DNA from 3 places in the Oryzihumus sp. genome. Region 3 is predicted to be linked to each of the others. Evidence: riboswitches for the same ligand, from Rfam matches in the RefSeq annotation. Region 3 holds a riboswitch; each other region holds the start of a gene.

Region 1 (4,831 bases), on a different contig from region 3:
CGGCCTGACACGCCCGGCCGCCGGCCCGTAGGGCCAAGCGCGGCGCGCGTCCTGGCGCCGCGGCGCACTGTCCTGGGGCCGCGGCATACCGTCCCCGGGCTGAGGGCCGGGCCCGGATTGCACCGCGCCCGGCGAAGGTGGCAGCGTCGGCGGCATGACGCGTCTGGACTCGGTGCCCATGTTCGACGAGCTCGCCGAGGACTACGACCAGGTGCTCCCGTTGTGCGCCCGGTTCGGCGAGCAGGTGCTCGAGCTCATCGACGACGATGCCGGCGCCGAGCTGCTCGACGTGGGCGCCGGCCGGGGTGCGGTGGCGCTCGCGGCCGCCTCGCGCGGCTGGCACGTCACCGCCGTCGACGCCTCCAGCCAGATGGTGGACCACCTGCGCGCGGCCGACCCCGACATGGTCGTGCGGCTCATGGACGCCCACGCCCTGGCCTTGCCGGACGACAGCGTCGACGTCGCGGTGGCGGCCCTGCTGCTGCACTGCGTCGACGATCCGGCGCAGGTGCTCGCCGAGATGGTCCGGGTGACCCGGCCCGGCGGGCAGGTCGTCATCACGGTGCCCGGGCCGGTGGACGACGGTGGACGCTGGGACCGCTTCTACGAGGTCGGGGCGCGCTTCCGTCCCGCTCCCGGCGCGGTCCAGGTCGCCCGCCCGATCGACGTCGGGCGCCTCGTCGCCGAGGCCGGGCTGGAGGACGCGTGGATGGGCAGCCTCGAGGTGCGGTTGCCGGTCTCTTCGCCCCGCGAGCTGTGGGAGTGGCAGATGTCGCACGGCTTCGTCGGGTTCTTCCGCTCGCTGGCGCCCGGCGACCAGGTCGAGCTCGAGCGACGCGCCCTCGACGAGCTCTGGCGGATGCACGAGGACGGCGGGATCGAGCTGCACCGCGGGGCCGACGTGCACATCGCGCGAGTACGCCGCTGACCGTCAGCGGTAGGGACCTTGGTCATTGGTGTGAGCATTCGTGACCTCGGCGTGACATTCACTTGGGGCTTTGGGTACGGTTTGCGACGCTCTTTGATCCCCTGCAAGGAGCCCCCGCACCGGGACCGCCGAGTCCTGCCACCGGTGTCGGGGAAACCCCTGTAACCCGCATGGCAGGAGCGGGGGACCCACTTCCGGGGCACTCCGGTGCTCCTTGGGGTGAAGTCCGCGCCACACGGCATACCGCCGTCGCGTGGACCGGGTGCATCTCTCCCACCCGAACCCGACAGCTCACCTCGCAGGCGTCTGGAGGTGGCTTCACGTGTCCAAGCACCATGCCGGGCGTCATCGCGCCCAAAACCGTCCCACCAACCCCCTCGGCACCACCACGGGCCGGACGACGGCGGTCCTCGCTGTCTCCGGTGGCATCGTCGCCACCCTCGCCGGACCGGCCTCGGCCGCTTCGGCGTCGGCCCCGGCGCCGCTCGTCGCGCCGCCCGCGGCAGCTGACACCGTGGCCGTTGCGGCCCCGGCTGCCAGCCCCGCGGTCGTCGCCCCCAGCTTCGGCGAGGTCGGCTTCCACAGCGTCGCGCCCAAGCCCGCGCCCGCTCCGAAGCCCGTGGCGGCCCCGGCTCCCGTCCAGCGGGCCGCCACCCCGCAGGTCAGCCGGGGCACCGCCCGGCCGGCCGTGTCCGTGTCCGTCTCCGCGCCGGCCACCAGCGTCCTGGGCGTCGCGGCCCAGTACGCCGGCGTGCCGTACGTCTGGGGCGGCACCACCCCGTCGGGCTTCGACTGCTCCGGCTTCACGCAGTACGTCTTCAACAAGATCGGCGTCTCGCTGCCGCGCACGGCTGAGGAGCAGCGCGCGGCCGTCACGCGGGTCAGCACCCCGCAGCCGGGCGACCTGGTGTTCTTCGGGTCCCCGGCCTACCACGTCGGCATCTACGCCGGCGGCGGCATGATGTGGGACGCCCCGCACTCCGGTGCGGTCGTCTCCAAGCGCGCGATCTGGACCAGTGCCGTGACCTACGGTCGCCCCTGATCCGAGCGCGTTGAACGGCCCGAACCCGCTATCCCCTGCAGCGGGCTCGGGCCGTTCGCCGTCCCTCGCCGTGAACACCGGTATGCCGCGGGGCCGCCGCCCGTAGTCTCCGGGCCATGCGCGCTGTCGTCGTCCGTTCCCACGGAGCTCCCGAGGTCCTCGCCGTCGAGGAGCTGCCCACCCCGCACCCCGGTCCCGGCCAGGTCCGCGTCACCACGGAGCTGACCAGCGTCAACTTCGCCGACGTGCACAGCCGCCGCGGTGGCTACGACGCGGGTGGCGCGCTGCCGTTCACCCCCGGCCTGGACTGCGTCGGCGTCGTCGACGCGGTGGGGGAGGGTGTGACGGACGTGGTCCCGGGCCAGCGCGTGGCGGCGTGGACCAGCGGCGGCTCCTATGCCGAGCAGGTGCTCGCCCCGGCCGCCATGACCTACTCGTTGCCGCAGGACGTCCCGGCCGAGGTGGGGGCGTCGCTGACGGTGCTGGTCACGGCATACAACGTGCTGCGGCGGGGGCAGGTTGGCGATGGCGACACGGTCCTGGTCCACGGCGCGACCGGCGGCGTCGGCGGCGCGGCGGTCCAGCTGGCGCTGGCCATGGGTGCGCGACAGGCCATCGCCACGGTCGGCGGCCCGGACAAGGTCGCGGCGGCGCGGGCACTCGGGGCCACCCACGTCATCGACCACCGGGCGGAGGACTTCGCCGAGGCGGTCCGCGCCCTCACCGGCGAGGGAGCCGACGTCATCGTCGACCCGATCGGCGGGGAGGTGACCGAGCGCGGGATGACCTGCCTGGCGCCGTACGGGCGGCTCGTGATCTGCGGGCACACAGCCGGGCCGGCCGCGGCGATCCGCACCACCGACCTGCACCGGCACAACCGCGCGGTGCTGGGCTACAGCACCGGCTACCAGCGCCGCACCCGGCCGCACGCGCTGCGCCCCGCGGTCGAGGCGGTCCTGGCGCACGCCGCCCGCGGCGAGCTGGTGGTGCCCGAGTCGGCGCGGTTCCCGCTGGGAGAGGCGCCTGCCGCGCACGCCCTGGTCGAGTCGCGGGCCGCGGTCGGCCGGGTGTTCCTCGTCCCGGCCTGACGCCAGCAACACCTCTGTCCCGGGAGGGGGGCGTGACGGGGCGGCGGGTCTCGCGCGACACGCGGTACTGCATGCTGAGCGGTAACGCGGAATGCGTAGTAGCGTCCGTGCCACACAAGCAGGAGGTGGGGTTTGGACACGACGCAGCTGCTCAAGGGGGTCCTCGATGTCGCAGTGCTCGCGGTGGTCGAGGAGGCCGACGGCTACGGCTACGACGTGGTGCGCCGGCTGCGCGCCGCGGGTCTGGAGGACGTCGGCGACGCCTCCGTCTACGGGACGCTGCGCCGGCTCTACACGGCGGGGGCGCTGACCTCCTACGTGGTGCCGTCCGAGGAGGGCCCGCACCGCAAGTACTACGGCATCAACGCACAGGGCAAGAAGGCCCTCGCGGAGCAGACCAAGGTGTGGCTCCGGTTCTCGGACACCATGAACGGCCTCCTGCAGGCCGGGGCGGAGGGGCGACGGTGACAACGACGACGAACCTGCGGGTCGACAGCTACCTCACCGGGGTGGCCGCGGCCCTGGATGACCTGCCGCGCGGCGACCGGGAGGACCTCCTGGAGGAGGTGCGCGAGCACCTCGACGACCTCGCCCACGAGAGTGACGCGCCGCTGACGGTGCGCCTCGGCGAGCCGGAGGCGTATGCCGCGGAGCTGCGTGCGTCCGCCGGCCTGCCTCCCCGGGGGCGCGCCTCCCGGGCTTCGGTGACCCGCACCCTGGGTTCCGCCAGGGACGCGCTGCTGGCCCAGTCCTGGGTCCGCCCCGTGCTCGGATTCCTCATCTCGGTGCGCCCGCTGTGGTGGGTGGCCCGGGCGTGGCTGCTCGTCTCGGCCGTCGTCCTCGTCCAGTGGGGCAGCTGGGGCGCCTGGTCGACACGGCTGCCGCTCGTGCCCCACGTGGGGTCCGGTCTCACCGGGGCCCTTGTGGTCCTTGTCGTGGCCGTCGCCTCGGTGCAGGTCGGACGGCATGGCTGGGGCGTGAGGGCGCGCCGCGCGCTCATCGCGGTGAACGCGGTGCTCGTCGTCGCGGCAGTCCCGGTACTGGCGTCCCTGAGCGACGCGACGGAACGCACCGTCATGCAGCCGAACACCACCGTGCAGTACGTCACCGAGCCCCCGCAGCAGGGCACGTGGACCCGGGGCTACCGGGTGCTCAACGTCTATCCCTATGACGCCAACGGCCACCTGCTCACCGACGTCCGGCTCTACGACGACCTCGGCCGCCCACTGGATCTCCAGCTCGGCCAGGACCCGAACCGCCGGGCCGTCTTCGACCGCACCGGGCAGCCGGCGACCAACGCGTTCCCGCTGCGCTACTTCGAGCCGGGCACCCGTGTGGTGGCCAACCCCTCGGCGGGGCCGCAGGTCGTGGTGCCCCCGCTGGTGCCGCAGCCGATGACGGCGAGCGCGACGCCCCAGGCGAGCGCGACCTCCACGGCGAGCGCCACCCCCTGACCGGCGGCGGGCCGGCCGGGGCAGCCGGGGGCCGGGCGTGCCGCCGCCTCCGGCGTCAGCGACCGAGCTGGTCGAGCACCTCGACGAGCTGCTCCGGCGTGGACACCATCGGCCAGTGGCCGGTCTCGAGTTCGACGAAGTCCCAGGCGTCGCGCAGGGCCTCCACGTGCGGGCGCTGCTCCGGCCCGTCCGGCAGGGTGCAGGCCACGAAGGTGGCGCTCAGCTGCTCCAGCGGCCGGGTGAGGCCGGCCGGCTCCAGCAGGGTGCGGCCCGGGTGCCCGGTGCTGCGCGCCAGCAGGTCGGCCACCTGCTCGTCGGT
Region 2 (4,831 bases), on a different contig from region 3:
CAGCTAGGGCGCGGCCTGCACCGGGCGCTGACCGCAATCCATGCGGCGGGCGTGATCCATCGGGACCTCAAGCCCGCCAACGTCCTCCTCCTGCACGGCGACCCGGTCGTCATCGACTTCGGTATCGCGCACGTCGCGGACGACGTGCGGCTCACCATGACGGGCCTGGTCATGGGCACCCCCGGCTACCTCTCGCCCGAGGTGCTCGAGGGGGCGCCGGTCACCGAGGCGACCGACTGGTGGGGCTGGGCGGCGACGCTCGCTTTCGCCGCGTCCGGGGTGCCGCCGTTCGGGCGGGGCCACATGGACGCGGTGCTGGACCGGGTGCGCCACGGACGGGCCGACCTGACCGGGGTGGACCCCCGGCTGCAGCCGCTGCTGCGGGCGGCCCTGTCGCCCGACGCGGCCCGGCGGCCGCAGGCCCAGGAGCTCATCGACGCCCTCGAGCGCTACGCCGCGGGCGAGGAGGCCACGGTCAACCTGCCGGTCCTGGACCCGACGACGGTCGTGTCCTCCTCGACGACCCAGCAGTTCCCCACGGCCGTGGCACCGGCAGCGCAGCGCCCGGACTGGGGGCCGCTCGCGCTGCCGCCGGACCCGGACGAGGACTGGTCGCAAGGCCCCGGGGAGGCGTGGCCCGGCGACGAGGCCGAGTCCGACTGGGAGGCCGCCCGGGAGATGTCACCCGGCGAGCCGGACCCCCGGATCGGTCGCCCGTCCCGGGCCGGCACCCTGGCCGCGATGCTCGCCGCCACCGTGGCGGTTGCGGCGGTGTGGCCGCTGGTCGCCGTGGTGCTCGCCGTCGTGTGGTCGCTGCTGGCCCGGTTCGCGGACCGCTCGGTCACCTCGCTGGTGATGCGCCGGCACGCCGCCGGGCGCCGGCGCAGCGACATGCCGGTCGCGGTGATCTCCAGCCCGTGGCACGTGCTCCGCGCTGCCGTGGCCACGGTCGTCTCGCTGCTGCTGCCCCTGGTGGTGGCCGTCGCGACCACGTTCTCCGCGGCCCTGGCGCTGACCTCCCTGACCGGCGGCCAGCCCCGCCCCGACTCCTCCGCGCCCATCGCGATCGGCGCCCTCGTGGGGCTGCTCGTGGTGTGGTGGGGCCCGGCCTCGCCTGCGTTGCGCCGAGGGTCGCGCAGCCTGGTGCGGGGGGTGGCCCGCCCCGGCACCGCCACCCGGGTGGTGGTCACGCTGCTCCTGCTCGCGGCGGCCGGGCTCGGGGTGTGGGCGTGGACCCGTCACGGCCAGGTCTCGTGGTGGCCGACGAACGGGACCCGGGCGCCGCTGCCGTCGTTCCTGCAGCGGTGAGGTGGGCGCGATACCGGTCTGACGCGGCGGGCTAGCGTTTGCCCATGACCGACCCGGATCGCGCCACATCCCGACCGGATCCCACCGCACCGCGGCCCGACCCGAACGCCCCGCAACCCGGGGTGACCCAGCACCGTGGACGGCCACGCATCTGGCGCGGGGAGGAGCTCACCGAGCCGATGCCGCTGTCCGCGTCGCTGCGCCGCACGCCGTACCGCAACCCGCGCCGGATGGAGGCCCCTGCCGAGGAGCAGACGGTGCGCACCGCGCTGGAGCTGGCGGTGCGCGCCGGCGAGCTGATGCTGCGCTGCGGCGGCAGCGCCCGCGACGTGGAGTCGAGCGTCGTGGCCGTCGCGACCTCCGCGGGCCTGGAGCGGCTCGAGGTCGACATCACCAACCAGAGCCTGCTGGTGCAGTGCGTCTCGCCCTCGGGTCAGCTGCACACCCTGCTCCGCGTGGTCCGCTCGACCAGCCGCGACTTCGCCCGGCTGGCGGCCCTGCACGAGTTCGTCGAGGCCCTCGTCGCCGGCCGCATCGACCTGCACCAGGCCACTGCGCGGCTGCGCCAGATCCGCCGGCACCCACGGTTCTGGCCGCGGTGGGCGATCACCTTCTCCTACGGCGTGCTGGCCGGGTCGGTCGCGCTGAAGCTGGGCGCCAGCGTCCCGGCGGTTGCTCTGGCCCTGCTGTCGGCGATGCTCGTGGACCGGGTGGGGCGGGTCCTCGCCTCCCGCGGGCTGCCGTCGTTCTACCTGTCGGCCGTCGGTGGGGCGATCGCCACAGCCGTCGCGTGGGGCGCGTTCGTGCTTGGCCGCAGCGGTGCGCTGGACCTGACCCGGGCGGACAGCGCGTACATCGTGGCCGGCGGCATCGTCGTGCTGCTGCCCGGCCGGGCCATGGTGTCCTCGGTCGAGGACGCGATCACCGGCTACCCCGTGACCGGCGCCGGACGGCTGTTCACCGTCGGGCTGACCGCCGCCGGCATCATCACCGGTGTCGCGGCGGCGCTGTCGGTCACCGTGCGCCTGGACCAGGCCTTCGGGTTGGGGGCTTCGCTGCCGAAGATCTCCGTCGAGGGTGCGGAGGTCGCGCTGCCCGTCCTCGTCGTCGCCGGTGCGGTCGGTGCCGTGGCCTCGGCGATCGCGCAACGGACCAGGCGAAAGCTGCTGGTGCCAACCGCAGTGCTCGGTGGCCTCGGCACGCTCGTCACCGGGGTGGTGCACCAGACGTTCGGGTTGGGACAGCTGACCGGGCTCACCATCGCGTGCGTGCTCGTCGGCTTTGGAGGTCGCCTGGTGGCGCTGCGGATGGGGGCGCCCGGCCTCGTGCTGGTGGTGCCCGCCGTCGGCCCGCTGCTGCCCGGTCTGACCATCTTCCGAGGCATGTCGATGCTCGTGTCCGGCTCGGTCATCGGACAGGGCGCCGCCTCGACGGCAGCCGGCCTGACGATCCTGCTCGGGGCCGGCGCGGCAGCCCTGGCCATCGCGACCGGCGTCGTCCTCGGGGACCTGATGGCCTCGCCCTTCGACCGGCAGATCGTGCGCCAGCGTCGGGCCCGGATGCGCTGAGGTGACCCGAGCCGGAACCGGACATTCACGGCATACCGGTCCTGCGTTGTCTATGGGTTGACGATCTGCTGGGAAAAGTTCGGTGAAACCGGCCCGGCGCGATGCCGTTCCGTTATAGGAATGGGGACGTTCGCCACAACTGCATACCGACCACACGCATGCGTGCCCGCAGCGCCAAACCTCGTCCGGCGGGCACTTCACCGGGGTGACCCGGGCCAGGACGAGGGTGGGGGACCCACGATGTTGGCCGGCCTTCGGGTCGGCCTTGGGGTGAAGCCGGCACCGCCGGCCGGGCACGCCTGACACGCCCGAACCCGACAGCTGACCTCTCCGGCGCATCGTCAGGAGAGGAACGCCTCGATGCACTACGCCCCCCGGCACGCCCGTCGGTACACCCCGCGGCACGCCGCCCCGCAGGGTGTCAACAAGTCTCGTGTGGCCGGTGTCGCCATCGCCGGAGCCGCCTCCGTCACCACCGGTGTCGCGGTGGCCGGCCCCGCGCAGGCCGCCTCCGTCTGGGACTCCGTGGCCGCGTGTGAGAGCGGCGGCAACTGGGCGATCAACACCGGCAACGGCTACTACGGCGGGCTGCAGTTCACCCAGAGCACCTGGGTCGCCTACGGCGGCGCCCGCTATGCCTCGCGCGCCGACCAGGCCAGCCGCGAGGAGCAGATCACCGTCGCCCAGCGCGTGCTCGCCGGGCAGGGCCCGGGCGCGTGGCCGGTGTGCAGCCGCAAGGCCGGCCTCACCCGCGCCAACGGCGGCACGGGCACGGTCGAGGTGTCCCGGTCGATGACGCGCAGGGCGCTGCCCAAGGCGTCGGTGCCCCAGAAGCACGCCGTCAACCACGCTCGCGTCGCCGTGAGCGGCGCCCTCAGCTCCTCCACCGTCCGGTCGATCCAGCGCTGGGTCGGCACCAGCCAGGACGGTGTCCTCGGCCCGATCACGACGGCCGCCCTGCAGCGCAAGGTCGGTGCCACGCCGGACGGCGTCATCGGCCCCCAGACGGTGCGCGCGCTCCAGCGCCACATCCACGCGCGCCAGGACGGTGCCCGCTCGCTCAACGCGCCCACGGTGCGTGCGCTGCAGAGCTGGCTCAACCGCCACCGCTGATTGCAGGCTCGTCGTCGGCCCCCTGCCTGCGGCTCCTGGTTCCAGCGGCACATCCTGCTCCCCTGTGGCAGGAACACGAAGGCCCGGCGGTCCCCGTCCGGGCCTTCGGCGTGTGCCGGGTTCGGGTCGCTGCAGGGGTGCGCTGTCTCCGCGTGGCGCGGCCGCTCCTTGTGGGGTGGCCGCGCGGGGGTGGCCATCCGGGGCCGGGTGGGCCGGTAGCATTTCGCGAGCCCACCCAGCCTGGTGGGCGCGTCCCGTGCTCCGGCGCGGGTCGGCCGACGTGGCGCAATCGGTAGCGCACCTGTCTTGTAAACAGGTGGTTAGGGGTTCGAGTCCCCTCGTCGGCTCTGTTTTCGCACGTGAGGGGCAGTCTGGTGCCTCGCGCAGGTGGACGTCTCGACCTGCGCAGCACGGCGGCTGGTCAGCCAATGACGGCGCCGAGCCTGCCGCGCGAAAAGTCGGAGGACACCCGGGGTCGCCGACAGCGAGGATGGCGGCATGACGATGCACGCCGGCCAGCTCCACGTCGACGCGCAGACCGTCCGCCGGCTGATCGAGGTCCAGTTCCCTCAGTGGCGCGGACTGCCGGTCACCGAGCTGCGCACGCCCGGGACCGTGAACGCGATCTTCCGTATGGGCGACGACCTGGCCGCCCGCTTCCCGCTGGTCGGTCACGACCCGGCGCAGGCCCGCGCGTCGCTGGTGGCCGAGGCCGAGGCCGCGCGTGAACTGGCCGACGCCGCCACCGTGCCCACCCCGGAGCCGGTGGTGATCGGGGAGCCGGGCGCGGGCTATCCGCTGCCGTGGAGCGTCCAGACCTGGCTGTCCGGCCACGACGCGAC
Region 3 (4,831 bases):
CCAGGCCGCGTCGCGGGTGGTCGACGCCGAGCTGGCCACGACCCGGACCAGGGCACGGGCACTCGAGGTGCGCTGGGTGCCCACGCTGCAGCAGGCCCTCTCCAGCCTGGAGCTCACCCTGGCCGAGGCGGACGCCGCCGAGGCGTCCCGGCTTCGCCTGGTCGTGGAGGCCGACCGGTCGCTCGGACCCGGTGACCGCACCCGCCGCGCCCGAGGTCGGTGAGCACCCGTGACGGACACCGCCGCCACGGCGGTCTCCCGCGCCCGGCCCACGAGGGTCCTGCTGGCGGTCCATGACTCGGTGGCCTCCCTGCGGGCGGCACGGCTGGCCGTCGCGGTGTCCGCTGCCGCTGCCTGTCCCCTGCTGGCGGTCACGGTGCTCCAGGACGGCGAGGTGGCCCTGGCGCTGGACCGCGCCTCACGGACGCCCGCGGGGCAGGAACGTCGGGTGTCCGCGGCGGCTGCCGTGCTCAGGCACGTGCTGGCCCTGGCCCAGGGCGCCGGGGTCGCCGCCGAGGCCCGGCAGGTGCTCGGGTCGCCGGGGCAGGAGGTGCTGCGGGCCGCGCAGGAGTGGCGCGCCGACCTCATCGTCATCGGCCGGTCGGAGGCACCCGAAGGTCGTCACGGTCAGGTCGGGGACGTTGCGCTGCACGTGCTCGAGCTCGCTGAGGTGCCGGTGCTGCTGGTTCCCTGAGCTGGGTTCGGTGACTAGTCACCACATAGTCCCTTCGGGCCATTTGACCCCAAGAGCGTCCGGTCCGTCCGATTTACGCGTCACTCTCGACAGTGCCTCGAGGACGTCACTCCGCCAGGGTGAGCGTCCGGCCCCGGGACCGCGACGTCGCTTACCCGGGCGGGGCCCAAGACCCCCACCAGAACGGGTGGGGCGGTCCGCGCGGTCGCCGAGTCCTGTCACCCGCCGGATAACACAGTCGAGTCCACTGCAGTCTGTGACAGGAGCGGAAGACCCAGCACGACGAGGCGCGACGCGTCTCTTGGGGTGAGGCCAGCCACGGCTGGCCGGGCAACTTTCGGCGCCCGAACCCGACAGGTCATCTTTCGCAGGCGGTTCCGAAGGAATCCCTCCATGCTCCACCCACGCATCGCCCGATTCGTCCTGCCCGCAACCTTCTCGGCCCTGCTCGCCGCAGCCGGCGTCATCGGGCCCGTCGCCTCGGCGACACCCGCCTCCGCTGCGGTCGCCTCGATCGGCCTGCGCGCCGAGGCCCAGGCGGCCTCACGCAAGGGCGCGCCCTACCAGTGGGGCGCCGTCGGCCCCCGCAAGTTCGACTGCTCAGGCCTGACCCTGTGGTCCTATGCCCGGGTCGGCAAGCGCCTCCCCCGCACCACCACCCAGCAGTACCGCGCCACCCTGCACGTCAGCCGCTCCCAGGCGCGTGTCGGCGACCTGGTCTTCTTCCACAACAGGAGCGGGATCTACCACGTGGCCATCTACGCGGGCCACAACATGATCTGGCACGCACCCAAGCCCGGCCGGCGGGTCAGCCTCGTGCCGATCTGGACCAGCGCGGTCTACTTCGGCCGCGTCCGCTGAGGCAGGCACGCGGCATACCCCGTCGGTATGCCGCGTACTCACCTCAGGTGAGCTCGCCCCGCAGGTGAGCCACCAGCTCGCGAGCCTCCTCGCCGCGCTCGGGCCCCGGCCCGGGCGCGGCGAACAGCTTCTCCAGCTGCCGTGCGAGGTCCGAGGCCAGTGGCAGGCCGAAGGTGCCGGCCGAGCCGGCGATCTTGTGGGCCTGGAAGGCGGCCCGCTCCCGGGCGGCCTCGCCGAGCTGGTCCTGGACCAGCGCGGTGACGGCGACCTCGATGTCGGGGAGCTTGGCCAGGTTGTTCGCCCGGGCGCGGCGCTTGAGGTCCTCCCAGCCGGCACCCAGACCGGTCGCCTCGGCGTCGGTCATCGGCTCCTCGCCCACGGCCCCGTTCCCCTCGCTCACGTCAGGCTCCAGCCGACCAGCTCGGCCACCTGACCGGCCAGCCGCATCGGGTCGAACGGCTTGGCGAGCACTCCCGCCACCGGCAGGCTGGCCCACTGCCGCTGCTCGGACTGCTGCACCTTGGCGGTCAGCAGCACGATCGGGATGTCGCGGGTGAGCTCGTCGGCGGCCAGCAGCCGGCAGGCCGTCGGACCGTCCATCTCCGGCATCATCACGTCCATCACGATCGCATCGGGCACCTCGGCCCGGGCGGTGGCCACCGCCTCGGCGCCGCTCGATGCGGTGATGACCTCCCAGCCGCCCACCGCCTCCAGGCTCATCTGGGCGACCTCGAGGATGATGTCGTCGTCATCGACGACGAGCACGCGCTTCACGGCGCGGTTCCGGGACGGTGCTGCCCGAGCACCGTGGCCACCGACCCGGTGCTGGCCACCGTCGTCCGGCGGCTGCCGCCGCGACGGCTGATCCCGCCCGGCCCGGTCGGCAGGGTGAAGGAGAACGTGGCACCCGTGCCCGGCCCCGCGCTGGTGGCCCAGATGTCGCCACCGTGCTGCTCGACGATGCCGCGGCAGATGGCCAGGCCCAGGCCGGTGCCGCCCTTGCTGCGGGTGTCGGAGGCGTCGACCTGCTGGAAACGGTTGAAGATCTCCTCGAGCTGGTCGACGGGGATGCCGGGCCCCTCGTCGACGATGTCGAAGCGCACCTGCCACTCGCCGGCCACGACCGTCAGCCGCACCACCGACCCCTCCGGGGAGAACTTGACGGCGTTGCCGAGCAGGTTGGTCAGCGTCTGCACCACCCGGTCGCGGTCGGCCCAGACCGAGCCGAAGACGGCACCGACCTCGAGCCGCACGCCTGCGTCGTGGGCCAGCGGGGAGGTCTCGTCCACGGCGGTCGCGACCAGCTGCATCACGGCGACCTGCTCGCGTCGGAGCCGGAGCTTGCCGGCGGCCATCCGCTCCACGTCGAGGATGTCGTTGATCAGGCGGATCAGCCGGTCGCTGCTGTCGCTGGCGACCTCGACCATCCGGTGCGCCCGCGGCGGGAGCTCGCCGGCCGCGCCGCCGGCCAGCAGGCCGAGCGCACCCCGGATCGAGGTGAGTGGGGTCCGCAGCTCGTGGCTGACCACCGAGATGAACTCGTCCTTCATCGTGTCGACCGCCCGCCTCTCGCTGATGTCACGGAAGATGACCACTGACCCCACCACCACACCGTCCTGGACGATGGGCGCCACGATCCGCTCGGAGTCGAAGACGCGACCATCGGCCCGGACGTGGCGGCCGGTCACCAGACGCGTCGCGGTGTCGATCCCCTCCCCCGTCGACCCGCCTGCCGGCTCGCCGGTCGACTCCGCGCTGACCTCCCCGGTGACGTCGTCGGTGATGTCTTCCGCCCGGATCACCTCGTCGACCGGGCGGCCCAGGACCGCCTCGCGCGGCAGGCCCAGCAGCCGGGTGCCGGCATCGTTGATGAACGTGACGCGCCCCTCCTGGTCGAGGCCGTAGATGCCGTCGCCGGCGGAGTTGAGGATCGACTCGTGCTGACGTGAGAGGCGTTCCAGGACAGCGGTCTGCTCGCGCACCTCGCGCTCGAGGCGCCGGTTGGCCGTGACGTCGCGGAAACTCCAGACGCGGCCGACGCTCTCGCCGTTGAGCCGCTGCGGCTGGGAGTAGCGCTCGAAGACCCGGCCATCGCGGAAGTGCAGCTCGTCGAAGGTGCTCGCGGTGGGGTCGGAGTAGAGCTCCTGGACCCGCTCCACGAAGGCGTCGGGGTAGACCAGCTGGCGCAGGACCGAGGACATCACCGTGGCGTCGTCACCGGAGGCGAGCAGCTCGGGGTCGATGTGCCACATCTCGGCGAACTTGCGGTTGGCGCCCGCGATGCGGCCCGAGGCTGCCACCACGAGGATCCCGTCGACCGTGGACTCCAGGGTGGCCTCCAGCAGCGCCAGCGATGTCGCCACCCGGTCCTGCTGGGCCGCCCGCTCCAGCACGGTCGCCGCCAGCCGGGCACCCGACGCCGCGAGCTCGTCGTCGGCGGGGCCGCGGGTGCGGCCCGGCGGGTAGCGGAGCACGAGGCGGCCGACCTCACGCCGTCCGTCGCGCACCGGAACGCGCAGCTCCTCGCCCTTCCAGCCGCGCACCGGCGAGCCGTCCTCGACGTCGGCGCGGGAGACGAAGGCGTGGCGCTGTTCGGAGGCGTCGATCTCCACGTGGCACAACGCCGCTCCGCTGGTCGACTCCAGGTTCTGCGCGAGGTGGCTGAGGATCTCGGGCAGCGGCTCCCCGTCGGCGACCTCGCCGAGCAGGTCGGTGTGGGCGGCCAGGAGCATCTCGGTCCGCTTGCGCCGGGTGATGTCGGAGAGCAGGCCGTGCTGCACGAGCCCCTCCCCCTCGACGTGTTCCAGCACGGTGTCGTCGAGCACCCAGACGACCCGCCCGTCGGCGCGGACCATGCGGTACTCCGCGGCGTTGTGGAAGCCCGCGACCAGGCTGCGGTCCTCGGCCTGGACGACCCGCTCGCGGTCCTCGGGGTGCACCCGCCGGAACCACAGGTCGCGGTCGTCGAGGAACTGCTGCGCGGTGAAGCCGAGCAGCTCCTCGACCTGGTCGCTGACGTAGAGCCACCGTCCGTCCGCCCCGGGGAACGCGGCGTAGACGGTCACCGGGAGCCGCGCGACGAGCAGGTCCTCGGCGAAGTGCCGGAAGCGGGCGTCGCGCCCGGTCGCGCCAGGGACATGGGCTGCCTCGGACCGACCCATCGCGCCCCCTCGCCGTCTCCAGAAACGCCGCCACTGCAAGGGTCCGGGCGCGGGTGCCACGGGTGCCCTCGGGCGTGTCGATGATATCCAGCAGGGGCCTGCGCCGAGGCGATTC

The links. Region 3 has a riboswitch for cyclic di-AMP ahead of ACXVGS_RS06610 (C40 family peptidase). Riboswitches for the same ligand answer to the same signal wherever they lie in the genome.
Region 1: another riboswitch for cyclic di-AMP. It lies ahead of ACXVGS_RS02265 (C40 family peptidase); the one in region 3 lies ahead of ACXVGS_RS06610 (C40 family peptidase).
Region 2: another riboswitch for cyclic di-AMP. It lies ahead of ACXVGS_RS06230 (transglycosylase family protein); the one in region 3 lies ahead of ACXVGS_RS06610 (C40 family peptidase).

Annotation. Positions count from the first base shown of each region.
Region 1 covers NZ_JBTCWL010000005.1:76,391-81,221, reverse strand. Annotated here, with positions in the region: gene ACXVGS_RS02275 (glycosyltransferase) at 1-31, shown strand, start outside; gene ACXVGS_RS02270 (class I SAM-dependent methyltransferase) at 155-928, shown strand; cyclic di-AMP (ydaO/yuaA leader) riboswitch at 1,076-1,248, shown strand; gene ACXVGS_RS02265 (C40 family peptidase) at 1,251-1,970, shown strand; gene ACXVGS_RS02260 (quinone oxidoreductase family protein) at 2,087-3,058, shown strand; gene ACXVGS_RS02255 (PadR family transcriptional regulator) at 3,191-3,526, shown strand; gene ACXVGS_RS02250 (HAAS signaling domain-containing protein) at 3,523-4,512, shown strand; gene ACXVGS_RS02245 (alpha/beta fold hydrolase) at 4,568-4,831, opposite strand, start outside.
Region 2 covers NZ_JBTCWL010000017.1:4,892-9,722, reverse strand. Annotated here, with positions in the region: gene ACXVGS_RS06240 (serine/threonine-protein kinase) at 1-1,308, shown strand, start outside; gene ACXVGS_RS06235 (threonine/serine ThrE exporter family protein) at 1,353-2,876, shown strand; cyclic di-AMP (ydaO/yuaA leader) riboswitch at 3,105-3,205, shown strand; gene ACXVGS_RS06230 (transglycosylase family protein) at 3,237-3,989, shown strand; tRNA gene ACXVGS_RS06225 (tRNA-Thr) at 4,264-4,336, shown strand; gene ACXVGS_RS06220 (phosphotransferase) at 4,488-4,831, shown strand, end outside.
Region 3 covers NZ_JBTCWL010000018.1:25,200-30,030, reverse strand. Annotated here, with positions in the region: gene ACXVGS_RS06620 (V-type ATP synthase subunit D) at 1-223, shown strand, start outside; gene ACXVGS_RS06615 (universal stress protein) at 230-694, shown strand; cyclic di-AMP (ydaO/yuaA leader) riboswitch at 930-1,083, shown strand; gene ACXVGS_RS06610 (C40 family peptidase) at 1,088-1,555, shown strand; gene ACXVGS_RS06605 (Hpt domain-containing protein) at 1,599-1,955, opposite strand; gene ACXVGS_RS06600 (response regulator) at 1,952-2,329, opposite strand; gene ACXVGS_RS06595 (PAS domain S-box protein) at 2,326-4,716, opposite strand.